Regions from separate parts of the Alteromonas sp. 4NS20-0143 genome, predicted to be linked through region 2. Evidence: predicted binding sites of a transcription regulator. Region 2 holds the regulator's gene; the other holds the start of a gene.
What was found. Region 2 encodes FNR, which switches genes on or off when oxygen is low (the NO sensors DNR and NnrR bind a similar motif). Its sites were predicted from a motif close to TTGATCTAGATCAA; they were not measured.

Region 1: a site for FNR is predicted at 3,533-3,546, ahead of AC27HD_RS16550 (OmpW family outer membrane protein). Genes of this name have one in related genera too.

What each region holds. Positions count from the first base shown of each region.
Region 1 covers NZ_BAAJLR010000009.1:150,536-157,283, forward strand. Annotated here, with positions in the region: gene dprA (DNA-processing protein DprA) at 1-673, shown strand, start outside; gene AC27HD_RS16530 (DUF494 family protein) at 675-1,151, shown strand; gene AC27HD_RS16535 (DNA topoisomerase family protein) at 1,252-1,794, shown strand; gene tsaC (L-threonylcarbamoyladenylate synthase type 1 TsaC) at 1,818-2,423, shown strand; gene hemF (oxygen-dependent coproporphyrinogen oxidase) at 2,420-3,352, shown strand; gene AC27HD_RS16550 (OmpW family outer membrane protein) at 3,659-4,333, shown strand; gene AC27HD_RS16555 (group II truncated hemoglobin) at 4,541-4,972, opposite strand; gene aroE (shikimate dehydrogenase) at 4,971-5,822, shown strand; gene AC27HD_RS16565 (gamma carbonic anhydrase family protein) at 6,091-6,627, opposite strand.
Region 2 covers NZ_BAAJLR010000001.1:500,857-507,604, reverse strand. Annotated here, with positions in the region: gene ccoP (cytochrome-c oxidase, cbb3-type subunit III) at 1-933, shown strand, start outside; gene AC27HD_RS02160 (FixH family protein) at 1,163-1,642, shown strand; gene AC27HD_RS02155 (heavy metal translocating P-type ATPase) at 1,642-4,029, shown strand; gene ccoS (cbb3-type cytochrome oxidase assembly protein CcoS) at 4,031-4,246, shown strand; gene AC27HD_RS02145 (sulfite exporter TauE/SafE family protein) at 4,233-4,892, shown strand; gene fnr (fumarate/nitrate reduction transcriptional regulator Fnr) at 4,940-5,680, shown strand; gene uspE (universal stress protein UspE) at 5,798-6,721, shown strand.

The DNA.
Region 1 (6,748 bases), on a different contig from region 2:
GGTAACTAGCGGTATGGCGTTAGGAATTGATGCCGCAGCCCATAAAGGTGCGCTTAAAGGGGTAGGCAAAACAATCGCCGTAATGGGAACAGGGCCAGATACAATTTACCCCTATAAACACAGGCCATTACATGCTGATATAATTAATGCTGAAGGCGCTGTTATCACAGAGTTCTTCCCCGGTGTACCCGCTAAAGCCTGGCATTTCCCAAGAAGAAATAGATTAATTGCTGCAATATCGCTCGGAACGCTGGTGGTTGAGGCAAAAATTAAAAGTGGCACCTTGATTACGGCGAATTTGGCCGCAGATCTAGGGAGAGATGTTTTTGCCATTCCCGGAAGCGTATATCATTCTTATTCTGAGGGTTGCCATTGGTTAATCCAGCAGGGCGCTAAATTAGTGACTAACGTCGATGATATCTTTGACGAACTTGCTATAGAGCCCTTGTGTACGAGGAATATCCTGAATGTTGAGAATGAAAAAAGTGAAGTGAATAGCTTGGCAACTGACAAATTATTAGCTAGTGTGGATTACGACGTTACCGCAATAGATGTTATAGCGCAGCGCGGCTCCATGCCTGTACAGCAGGCAATGGCATTATTATTAGAATACGAGTTGTGCGGTTTAGTAACTGCTGTCCCTGGCGGTTACATTAAATTGAGGGGCAAATAAAATGTTCGATATCCTCATGTATCTGTTTGAAAATTTCATCCATAGTGAGACTGAAATTCGTGTCGATCAAGACGAATTGACCGACGAGCTCGTGCGCGCAGGTTTTCATCACGATGAAATATATAAAGCGCTAGCATGGCTAGAAAAGTTAGCCGCCCTGCAAGAGACAGACATCAAGCCTTACTTTTGCAAAGGGATTAATACAAGCTTAAGTCGAATCTATACCCATGAAGAGCAAATGCGCTTGGACGTGGAATGTAGAGGATTTCTGATGTTTCTTGAGCAAGTGAATGTGCTCGATGCATCTACCCGTGAAATGGTAATAGACCGCGTTATGGAAATTGATTCTAACGAGTTCTGTTTAGAAGACTTAAAGTGGGTAGTATTGATGGTTCTGTTCAATGTGCCGGGTAAAGAAAAGGCTTATGCGCAAATGGAAGATTTACTCTTCGAAGAGCCAGATGGTGTTTTACATTAATCTACATGCGTTATTATTCCTAGGGCTCTCTTTGCAGGTACTGTGCCTACAATGCCTGCTTAGCAAAGAGAACGCTTCAAAGTGTGTGTTATAAACCATCATGTCTAAAATTGACCACTCGTTATTTTCTGCTCATGAGCACGCATTAGAAGAAAGCTTTGGTGACTGCCCTGAATGCGGTAAGCCACTTCATATAAAAAATAGTAAAACCGGCCCTTTCATGGGGTGTACCGCATATCCTGAGTGTCACTTCAGTAAACCGTTACATGACAATCAAACCGCTCTCCTTAAAACGTTAGACGGCGTAGCGTGTCCCGACTGTCAATCAGAACTCGGGATCAAAAAAGGCCGCTATGGCATGTTTATCGGTTGCACTAACTTTCCTTCGTGTCACTTTATCGCCCCGTTGAAGCAGCAGGAAGAAACCCAAGTTCGCTGCCCTAAGTGTCAGTCAGGCGAACTAATTTCTCGCACCAGCAAGTTTGGAAAGCAATTTTTTGCGTGCAATCATTATCCTAAATGCCGATATGTGCTAAATTTCGAGCCAGTCAATGAGCAATGTCCAGAGTGTGGTTGGGGCGTATTGATTGATAAGAAAGGTCAATATGTTTGCCCTCAACCATCGTGCGGCTTTAAACAATAATCACCACCTAGAGATAACTATAAATGTCTGATACCCAAAAAGGGCAAGTGGATATATACAATCCAGTTGAGGTCGAGCAGACCTCGGCTGATCCTGTTGTGGAAGCATTTCATGCTGGTAAGTTATTGGTTTACCCAACTGAAGCCGTTATGGGCATTGGATGCGACCCCGATAATAAAGAAGCTGTGGAGTTACTGCTTCAAACTAAGCAACGTTCTGTTGAGAAAGGCGTTATTCTTATAGCGGCCAACTATAGTCAGCTACTGCCTTACGTAAATGACGAAGCGGTATTACAGCACAGGCGTACTGACATCTTTTCAAGTTGGCCAGGTCCTATAACGTGGCTGCTGCCAAAGTCGAAGACAGCACCGTATTGGATTACAGGCTCGCACGATAAAATAGCAGTGCGTGTGACTAATCATCCATTGGTTGCGGACTTATGCAACAAGATTGGTAAGCCCATTGTATCTACAAGTGCAAACTTAGCAGGACAATCACCTACACTTTCTATTGAAGATGCGAGAAGCGTATTTGAAGACAGTGTTACTTACGTAAATGGTGAAGTTGGTGGCAATAAAAAACCAAGTACAATTAGAGACGGTGATACGGGAGAAATAATAAGATCATGAAGCCAGCACAATTACTTGATGGTAAAAAGGCAGCCGATGTTATTGAAACAGTTAAAGCGTATTTATTAAATCTTCAAGACACAATTTGCCAAACCATAGAGTTGGCCGATGGAAAAGGGCAATTTACCGAAGATAGCTGGGTGCGAGAAGAAGGCGGCGGTGGCCGTTCTCGCGTGATGAAAAATGGGGCTGTAGTGGAGCAGGGCGGTGTGAATTTTTCACACGTTTTTGGTAGTCAAATGCCTGCGTCTGCAACCGCTAATCGACCAGAGCTAGCCGGCAGAAATTTTCAGGCAATGGGTGTATCACTTGTCATTCATCCACATAACCCTTACATCCCTACTTCCCATGCCAATGTACGATTCTTTATAGCCGAGAAAGAGGGTGAATCTCCAATATGGTGGTTTGGTGGTGGATTCGACCTAACGCCTTTTTACCCGTTTAAAGAAGACGTTCAACACTGGCACGATACTGCTAAAAAACTCTGCGCGCCCTTTGGTGAAGACGTCTATCCAAAGTACAAAGAGTGGTGCGATGATTACTTTTATTTGAAGCATCGCAATGAGACTCGTGGTGTAGGCGGGCTCTTTTTCGATGACCTTAATGCATGGGGTTTTGACCAGTCTTTTGCCTTTATGCAAGCAGTGGGTAATGGTTATATTGATGCGTATGTGCCCATTATTGAACGACGTAAAAATACTGCATACAGTGAAAGAGAGCGTGAATTTCAGCTATACCGACGAGGGCGCTACGTTGAATTCAACTTAGTATTCGACCGTGGCACGCTGTTCGGTTTGCAGACAGGAGGAAGGACTGAATCAATTTTGATGTCGATGCCCCCATTAGCTCGCTGGGAATACTGTTATTCACCGTCACCAGGTAGCGCAGAATCAAAACTTACCGATTGGTTAAAGCCAACAAATTGGTGAGCATCCACGACGTGAGGTTAGTTGGAGGGCTGAGTGCGGGGCTGAGTGGGGGGTTGAGTGTAGGGCTAATTAAAATGCGACATAGCGCAGCCCACTCAATGCGACAAGCGTTACAGGTGAAAATAACCGAGTCATTGGTTATCTTGGGGGCAGTACAAATAAAGAGTCTATCGACGGTGTTTGATCTACATCAACCTGCGCTGCTATGTTCGTCCAGCGAACTAGGTATATTGCGCTAGATCAATTCCTTGTGTACCAAAGTGGGTAAAGTGGCGTCATCTTATTTAAACACACAAGAGACACACAATGCGTACACATACTCTTTCAGCACTTTGTCTTACTCTGGCAGCTATTGCCCCTTTTGCTAATGCTCATCAGCAGGGTGATTTACTCGTTCGCGGTGGTTTAACGACAGTCGCACCTGACGAGTCTACTTCAAATATTTTAGCGGGTGGCGCAGACTTAGGTGTTGCCCTAAATATCGGTAACGATACTCAGCTGGGTCTCAATATCGCGTATTTTATTACTGACAATATTAATATTGAATTACTAGCGGCCACGCCCTTTAAACACGACGTCGAATTTTCGGTAGCAGACCCACTAGGTACAGGTAACCAACTTGGTGAAGTCACGCACCTACCTCCTACTCTTACCGCAAACTATTACTTCAATGATGCTAGCTCAGCGTTTCAGCCCTACGTAGGAGCGGGAATCAACTATACCTTTATCTTTGATGAAGAATTTACATCGGCTAATAGCGAAGCTGGATTGAACGACTTATCTCTTGATAATTCTTTTGGGTTATCAGCACAGGTGGGTATGGATTATATCGTTGATGACAGTTGGCATGTGAATGCATCGGTGCGCTTTATTGATATTGATACTGAAGCAACTTTTAACGTGGGCGATGCAAGAGGTGCGGTTGAAGATATTGAAATTGACCCTTGGGTTTACACTATATCTGTGGGCTATACCTTTTAGGTAGTTTTATATAATAGTAACTCTAGTGGTAGCTTAGCTTGTAATTGCAACTCTTGTAGTAACGTACCTTGCAGCAGCATTCCAAGTAAAAGCGTGGATTTTTAAAGCGAAGCATTGCACTACGAAAAAGCCGATAAGAGCCTCATCGTCAAAAGAAGACTTGCGCGTTATTATTAGGTCAACACAGCCTAACGATAACGCGCTTTTTTATTTTGAATTGATCATATGTTCTGCTAATTGGTCTAGCGACTGAAGCAGCTGATTGGCGAGCAAAATATCATCGGTGGTGGCAAACATTGCCTTCCTCATACAGTATATCCACTGTGCTTTTAAATTTGGCGTGACAGAAAACGGTAAGTGGCGAGCTCTTAATCTAGGATGACCGAATTGCTGTTGATAATCATCAGGCCCTCCCATCCATAAACTTAAATAAAGAAAGAAGACATGCCTAATTTTATCTAAAGGCATGGGGTGCATAGCCAATAACTCTGATGCTATCGGATCGGTCTCCATGATATCGTAAAACCGGTTGGCTAATTCTCGAACCTTATCTTCTCCACCTAAGCGATAATATGGTGTAGTCTCATTGACCTTATTGTCGCCTTTTCGTTTTGTATTAAAGAAGTCACGTATTCCCATGAAAAAATTCGCCGTATTTGGAAACCCTATTGAGCAGAGTTTATCACCAACCATTCATCAAATGTTTGCTCAGCAATGTGATGAAGCCATTTCATATGAAAAAATATTAGCACCAGAGGGGGGCTTTATCGCAAAGGCGAGGTCTTTTTTGTCACAGCCAGACGCAGTAGGTTGTAATGTCACCATGCCGTTTAAGCTAGATGCATTCAATATGGCGGTGGTCGACGATCAGGCTGCGAAGGATGCCAAAGCAGTAAACACACTGATGAAGGTTGATAATGGCAGTAATGAGACTAATGCAAAAAACAATATAAAAGGCTTTAACACCGATGGAATTGGGCTGGTAAACGACCTTTTAAATAATCACATCGAGCTTAAAAATAAAAGGGTGCTGTTAATTGGGGCCGGTGGTGCGGCGCGAGGCGTGATATCACCTTTGATAGAAGCCTCTATTGCGCAATTAACTATTGCCAATAGAACCAAGGAGAAAGCACAGCAGGTGGCAGATGAAACCGGGCACTCCAATATAGAGGTAGTCACATTAGAAGATGTTAACAATGTAAGACCCCATATTATTATTAACTCTACTGCGGCTAGTCTGGATGGCGAGTTACCTTGTGCTATGTCTGCGGCGTTGTTAGAAGAATGTGATGTGGTCTATGATATGGTTTATAAGAACTCTCCAACAGTGTTCATGCGAGAGGCAAGGTCTCATGGCGTACCAAAAAGTTTAGACGGGTTAGGTATGCTAGTAGAGCAGGCAGCTGCTGCTTTTACTATTTGGACTTCAAAGCAACCAGACACCAATACTGTGGTGAAGAAGTTGCGAGAACTTATAGAGAATTCGTAGAAAGTCTTGAAAGAGTGAAGTACCTAGCATTAACAGGACGTTTCTATACATCGCTTCACTAACGCGTTTCGATTAAACGCTGTGATACAAAATAGAGACTCACTAATATGGTTCACTCTTTCTAAGCTAATACCGTTGCAAAGTGTATTTATAAAAGGGCGTTTGCTGAACGCCCCTTTGTATAGATGCTTGTTAATTATTTTTGTTGCGGGCTCTTGTTAAGAAGCATCTCGCTTACAAGGTAGATACTTGTCTGTGCTGTAACTACCTAGAGGCTATCCTCTATATACTCGTCTTTTAACATAACGTAATTAATCGCAGACTGTTTTAGGAAGGCTGACTCACTGTCTTTTAATGGGCGTTTCTTTTGCATAGGGTTGCCGACATAAAGATAACCACTTTCTAATCGCTTATTAGGGGGCACTAAAGTCCCTGCGCCGATAAACACATCGTCTTCGACAATTGCTCCGTCCATAATAATCGCACCCATACCAACGAGAATTCGATTTCCCAACTGACAGCCATGCAGCATACATTTATGTCCCACGGTGACGTCATCTCCAATAATAAGGGGACACCCCTCAGGAAATTGCGTCGTTCGGCGAGTAACATGAAGTACCGAACCATCTTGGACATTAGTTCTCTCGCCAATCTGTATTTTGTTTACGTCTCCTCTAGCGGCAACTAGCGGCCAGATACTGCTATCATCACCAAGCGTTACATCACCAACCAATACTGAAGAGTCATCAATATAACAGCGCTCTCCTATATTAGGCGCAACTGACTTATATGTACGTAGTGCCACAATACTTATCCTTTCTTAAAACGTAGGGGGTAGTAGTAAACAAATTATGCGAACTAAAGATATAGAATAATAGTTATCTCACGTCATTTATACGTTATAAGTCTTATTGCCGTTATACAAA
Region 2 (6,748 bases):
TGGATTTCAGTGATAACCCTAGGGTTAATCATTGGTTGCTACTTCCTTCTGCGCTGGTGCCTTTCTAACCAGACAGGTGTACCAGAAGGAGAGTCAATGGGGCACGAATTCGATGGGATTGAGGAGCTGAACAACCAGCTTCCTCGTTGGTGGACAATTATGTTCTACATGACCATCGTTTGGGGCTTTATATATCTTGCACTATACCCGGGCTTAGGTGCATACGAAGGTCTTCTAGGATGGAAAAGTTCTAACCAGAACGTTCAGTCTCTAGAAGAGTCTATGCAAGCGCGTATAGATGCGAAAGAGCAAGGTAAACTGGTTGAGTATGACCGCGAGCTAGATTATGCGGCAGACAAGTTTGACCCAATCTTTGAAGCTTATGCACAAGTGCCTGTTGAAGAGTTAGCGAATGACGCGGAAGCCAACAAAGTTGGACAACGCTTGTTCTTACAAAACTGTTCACAGTGCCACGGTTCTGATGCGCGTGGTCAGAACGGCGGCTTCCCTAACCTAACGGATGACGATTGGTTGTACGGCGGTTCGGGCGATAAAATTGTGGAAACGCTAATCAACGGTCGTCGCGCAGCAATGCCTGCATGGCTTGACGCAATGGGCGAAGACGGTATTAACGAAGTGGTTAACTACGTACTTAGTCTTAGCGGTCGCGATGTAGACCCACAGTTAGCGAAAGCAGGTAAAACCCGCTTCGCGGCTTGTGCTGCATGTCACGGTATGGACGGTAAGGGCAATCAAATGCTTGGCGCTCCGAACCTTACTGACAACATTTGGCTTTATGGCGGCAGCCACCGAGCGGTGACAGAAACCCTTACCTACGGCAGAAACGGTGTAATGCCTGCTTTTGAAAAGACGTTGGGTAAAGATAAGATTCACGTTGTTGCAGCTTACGTATATAGCCTTTCAAATGATTAATCATTGAAAAGCTAAATATCGCAAAAGGCCCCGTTACTGCGGGGCTTTTTTTATGAGAAAATACCATCACTTAGCCATTGGTTTTACTTAACCAGTCGCTATCAAATGTAAACACTAAATGTATATTCATGATTATTTTTGCGCGGTTTTTGAAAGTCTCGAAGCCTTAAGCTAGCGAAGAGTGAACATGAATATGCAGTTAGCGAAACAACGATGAGATCAACGATTAATGAATACACCTTGGTATAAACAATTTTGGCCGTGGTTTCTTATTGCCGTGCCAGTGATCACCGCAATCATGGGTGGCGTGCTGCTTAAGCTTGCCATTTCAACAGAAGATAGTTTGGTGGTAGACGATTACTACAAGGAAGGTAAAGCAATCAACGCACGACTAGACAAAGAGGCCGTTGCACGCAAACTTAACATGACCTCCGATCTCACCATTAAAGATGGCAGCATTGCATTAGAATTTCACTCAGGTATTCCAGCAGAGGGCAATGCGCTTAAGCTGAACTTTTACCACGTGACCTTAGAAGATAAAGATGTAAGCACCCTACTTAGCCGTGACGCCAACGGTATTTATCGTGGATTTATAGAAGCGAATTTAGACGGTAAATGGCAGGTTTCGCTGACACCCGTGGACGAAGCATGGAAAATCCAAAATACACTCATATTGCCTACTACTAATGTTATAAAGTTTAACCCGTAATGAGCGAAGCTACCTGTTATCACTGTGGTTTACCCAATGATGACGACAAACGTTTTGAAACCGTCATTTTAGGCCAAACCAGACAAATGTGCTGCCCTGGCTGCTTAGCGGTTGCTGAGGCCATTGTAAGCAATGGCCTAGAAGACTATTATCAGTTTAGAACCGAACCTGCGCAAAAGTCTGACGATAGCATTCTCGACACCTTAGACAGGTTAAAAGTGTTTGATGATCCAACGCTTCAAGATGAATTCGTTTACGACGAAGGCAAGCATAAACAAATACAGTTAACTCTTGAGGGTATCACCTGTGCTGCTTGCGGTTGGTTAATTGAAAAGCAGCTATCCAAAGTAGACGGTATTAAGCAAGTCGCGGTAAACGTACAGGAACGCCGTGCCTTAGTAACTTGGTCTGCCTCAGTCATTAAATTAAGCCAAATTCTATCCACGTTAAAGCGCATCGGCTATTCCGGCTCCCCTTTTCACCCTGATGAGCACGAGGCCAGTTACAAGCGCGAAGAAAAAGTCTTTATTAAAAAGCTTGGGTTAGCCGGTATTATGACCATGCAGGTTATGATGCTGATGACAGGCCTATATTTTGATTGGTTTGGCGCTATCGAATTAGAAACCCGCCAATACTTTTATTGGGTGGCGCTTACACTTACCACGCCAGTGGTCTTGTATTCCGGAAGCACATTTTACTTGGGCGCATTAAAAGCAATAAGCGCCAAAACTGTCAATATGGACGTGCCCGTTACCATCGCTATTTTTGGCACCTATATAGCAGGTATTCGTTCAACCCTGCTAGAACAGGGAGAGGTGTACTTCGAATCTATTTGTATGTTTATCTTTTTGCTGCTGTTAAGCCGGTTTTTAGAACATAGAAGCAGGCATCGTGCGGCGCAGATTTCAGCAAATATGATGCAGTACATACCCGTTTCTGCATCCAAATTAGAAGCCGACGGAAGCGTGATCGAATGCTTAGCCAAGCAACTGTCTAAAGATGATGTGGTGCTAATAAAGCCTGGGGAAACTATTCCTATCGATGGCTATGTTACTGATGGCAATGCGTCGGTGGATGAGTCCATGCTGACCGGGGAATTTAACCCCGTGATGAAACATGAGAAAAGCACAGTGTATGGCGGCACGATATGCAAAGACGGTTCATTAACCGTTGTCGTAACAAATACCCTTAAGAATGCGCTGGTTAATCAAATAATGCGTTTGCAGGCAAGCGCCATGGCCAGCAAGCCAAAGGCGGCACAGCTTGCTGATGAGTTCTCTCGCTACTTTGTGGTATCGGTGTTACTCATTGCATTGCTCACTTATGCCTATTGGACCTATACCGGCAATGTAGATGCGTTTTGGATCACCATTTCTGTGCTTGTTGCTACCTGCCCGTGTGCATTAGGTTTAGCAACGCCTTCAGCTTTAACTTGTGCAATGGCCAAATTGAACAAACAAGGCATTTTGCTAAAGCGAGCCGACGCTCTCGAGCAAATTACCACAATTGATACAGTCGCCTTAGACAAAACAGGTACGCTTACCCAAGGTAAATTTAGCCTTCGACATAGCTGGTATGCGCAGGGTGTAGACAGTCAGCGGGCCTGGGAAATTGCCTCGGCACTAGAATCACGCTCTGAGCACCCTATCGCACACGCATTTTCTGATGACATTAAGCATAAGGTCTCTCAATTTACCGTGACACCCGGTGGCGGAATAAGTGGCGAAGTCAACGGCGTTGCCTTTGAAATGGGTTCAGCTATCTTTTGCGGTGTTAACTCATCAAGTAACGAAAGTATTCCCATTGCCGCCAATGTATATTTAGCGACAAAAGGGAAACTGGTTGCAGCATTTGAAGTAAGCGATACGCTGCGTGATGATACCAAATCGACCCTAGATGCTTTGGCTTTAACAAACCTGTTGGTAGTGCTTAGTGGAGACACGCAGCAAAACGTAGACGACCTTACTGCCTCACTGCCAGTATCCGTGGCCTTGGGTGGCCTTACTCCTGAACAGAAATACGCGGAGGTTCAAACGCTTCAGTCACAAGGCAAAAAGGTGATGATGATGGGCGATGGCATTAACGACGCGCCAGTATTGGCCAGTGCCGACGTTGCAGTGGCAGTAGGTAACGCCACTGATGTGGCTAAAACCGCTGCAGATGTCATCTTGTTGGGCGATCAGTTATTGTCTGTACCGGCGCTTATCGATACAGCGCACCAAACCCGGAAAAAAATTCGCCAAAACATTGGTTGGTCTGTGCTGTATAACATTATCATTCTACCTTTTGCCGTTTCGGGTTTACTTTCCCCTTGGGTGGCTGTTGTAGGTATGTCGTTAAGCAGTATCATTGTGGTTACAAATTCAACACGATTATTGAGCAAATAACATGAGCATTATTTATGTCTTAATTCCCATTGCGATTATCATTGTTGCTCTTGCGATCGTTATCTTTTTTTGGGCTGTTAAATCAAATCAATTTGAAGACTTAGACCGACAAGGTTACAGCATTTTGTTTGATGACGACTTACCGCCAGAAGAGAAGAAGCTGGCCGAACAACGCAAAAAGCTTCAACAAGAACAAGATAAGTATGGATCAGATTAATTACTTTTCTGCATTTTTGATTGGCTTAGCCGGCGGCGTGCACTGCGTTGGAATGTGCGGTGGCATTGTATCGGCGCTTAGAATGGTAACGCCAAAAGATAAACCTGCACTTCCCTTCACTCTTGCCTACAACATTGGTCGTATTATTAGTTACACCCTTGCAGGTGCAATCACCGGCGCCTTAGGCAAAATGGCCTCCGACTTTGTGCCCGTGGCCAGTTATGCGTTGTCCATTTTAAGTGCTGTTATGGTATTTTTATTGGCATGCTATTTAGGAAAATGGTGGACAGGGCTTACGGCGCTTGAGAGTGTGGGCAAACATTTATTTCGCTATATCCAGCCGGTTTCAAAACGCTTTCTCCCCTTTAAAACCCCTTTTAGTGCCATACCCTATGGGTTTATTTGGGGGTGGTTGCCGTGTGGCCTAGTTTACTCCACCTTAACCTGGTCTCTCGCGGCGGGCTCAGCGGTTCAAGGCGCTGGTATCATGTTGTGTTTTGGGCTGGGTACACTGCCAACCTTGCTTGCTGTAAGCACCAGTAGCCAGTATATTATTCAGGGGTTTAAGCATAGTGCTGTTCGACAATGCATCGCCATTGCCATGGCCTTATATGCAGCTTATCTTATTTATAGCGCATTATCCTAAATGATGTTGTACCATTTAGGGGTGTGAACTTACAGAGAATAGAAATTATGAGCAAAGGAAGCGGATTCTCTATCCACTGCCAAAACTGCAGCTTCAGTCACTTGTGTTTACCAGTGGCGTTGAATAAGACCGAGATTGAATCTCTCGATGACATCATCGAACGCAAAAAGCCGCTGCACAAAGGTGACACATTAATTAATAACGGCGACACGTTTACGTCATTATTTGCAGTAAGAACCGGATCGTTCAAATCATTTGTGACTAATTCAGATGGTGAAGAACAAATAACCGGTTTTCATTTCCCTGGTGATATTGTGGGTTTCGATGCGCTTCGCGAAAGTAGACATCAAAGCTACACCCAGGCGCTAGAAACGGCCATGGTATGTGAGCTTCCCTACGACACCCTTGATGAAATGTCTGTTCAGTTTCCCAAGCTTCGCCATCAAATCATGAGTTTTATGAGCGCTGAAATAAAGCAAGATCACGATATGATCATGATGCTCAATAAACGCACTGCTGAAGAACGCCTGCTTTATTTTATATCTCACTTGTCTCAGCGTTTTGAAGAGCGTGGTTTCTCTCACCGAGAGTTTCACCTAACCATGACTCGCAACGAAATTGGGAATTACTTAGGCCTGACTATTGAGACTATCAGTCGGTTACTGAGTCGTTTTCAAAAAGAAGGGTTAATTAAAGTGGATGGCAAACTGATCACCATACTCGATTTTGATGCTATCGACGGCAAAGTCACCGCCCTTAAAGGGCCGAGCATTGTTTGCAATGGTTAGCGCACGTTAACGTGGTAGAAGGCTTTGACAAATTTGTTAAAATTTTGATCTAAAACAAGCCACGTTTTCCCTATTGTCTATTACACTTAATGAAGAGCTTCATAGGAAGGAGAAGTTATGATTGAGTGTAATCACATTTTAGCGGTAGTCGATGCTGAGCGTGACAACCAACCTGCGTTAAGCCGCGCTCTCGAGGTTGCCCAAAAAACAGGCGCAACGGTTACTGCGCTAATGGTTGTGTACGACCTATCTTACGATATGACCACCATGCTAAGCCCTGACGAGCGCGATACTATGCGCGATGCTGTCACTAAAGACCAATCTAAGCGACTGTCACAGCAGCTCAAAGAGCAAGGTTTTTCCAATATCGACATAGTGGTTGAGTGGAACAATAAAGCGTACGAATCCATCATTTATTATGCGCTTAACAACCAAATCGACTTAGTCGTCAAAGCAACAAAAAATCACGACGACCTAGCTTCTGTTATATTCACGCCAACCGACTGGCATCTCATGAGAAAGTGCCCTCGCCCAGTGTTGTTAGTAAAAGACCATGACTGGCCTGAAAATGGTGAAATTATTGCGGCGGTAAACGTGGGCAGCGAAGATGAAGAACACGCAGCCCTGAATGACAAAATAACCGACATTGCCAATGAATATGCTCGGCTGCTAAAAGGCCATGTTAATCTGGTCAATAGCTACCCCGCTACTCCGCTCAACATTGCCATAGAGGTTCCCGAGTTTGATTCGGAGAAGTACCACAGCGCGGTTAAAAATCATCATCTTGATGAAATGAATGCCCATGCAGCAAAACACGACATTGCCCCTAACAAATGTATTGTAAAAGAAGGGTTACCTGAACGTGTTATCCCACAAGTTGCTAAAGAGATAGATGCTGAGCTGGTGATCATTGGCACCGTTGGGCGGGTTGGCATATCGGCGGCGCTGATTGGCAATACCGCAGAACATGTTATTGATGCGCTAAATTGCGACGTGTTAGCCATAAAGCCTAACGGATTTGTGTCGCCCTATACCGTGTAGTGCTGACAAATGCCTCAAGGTGCCCGC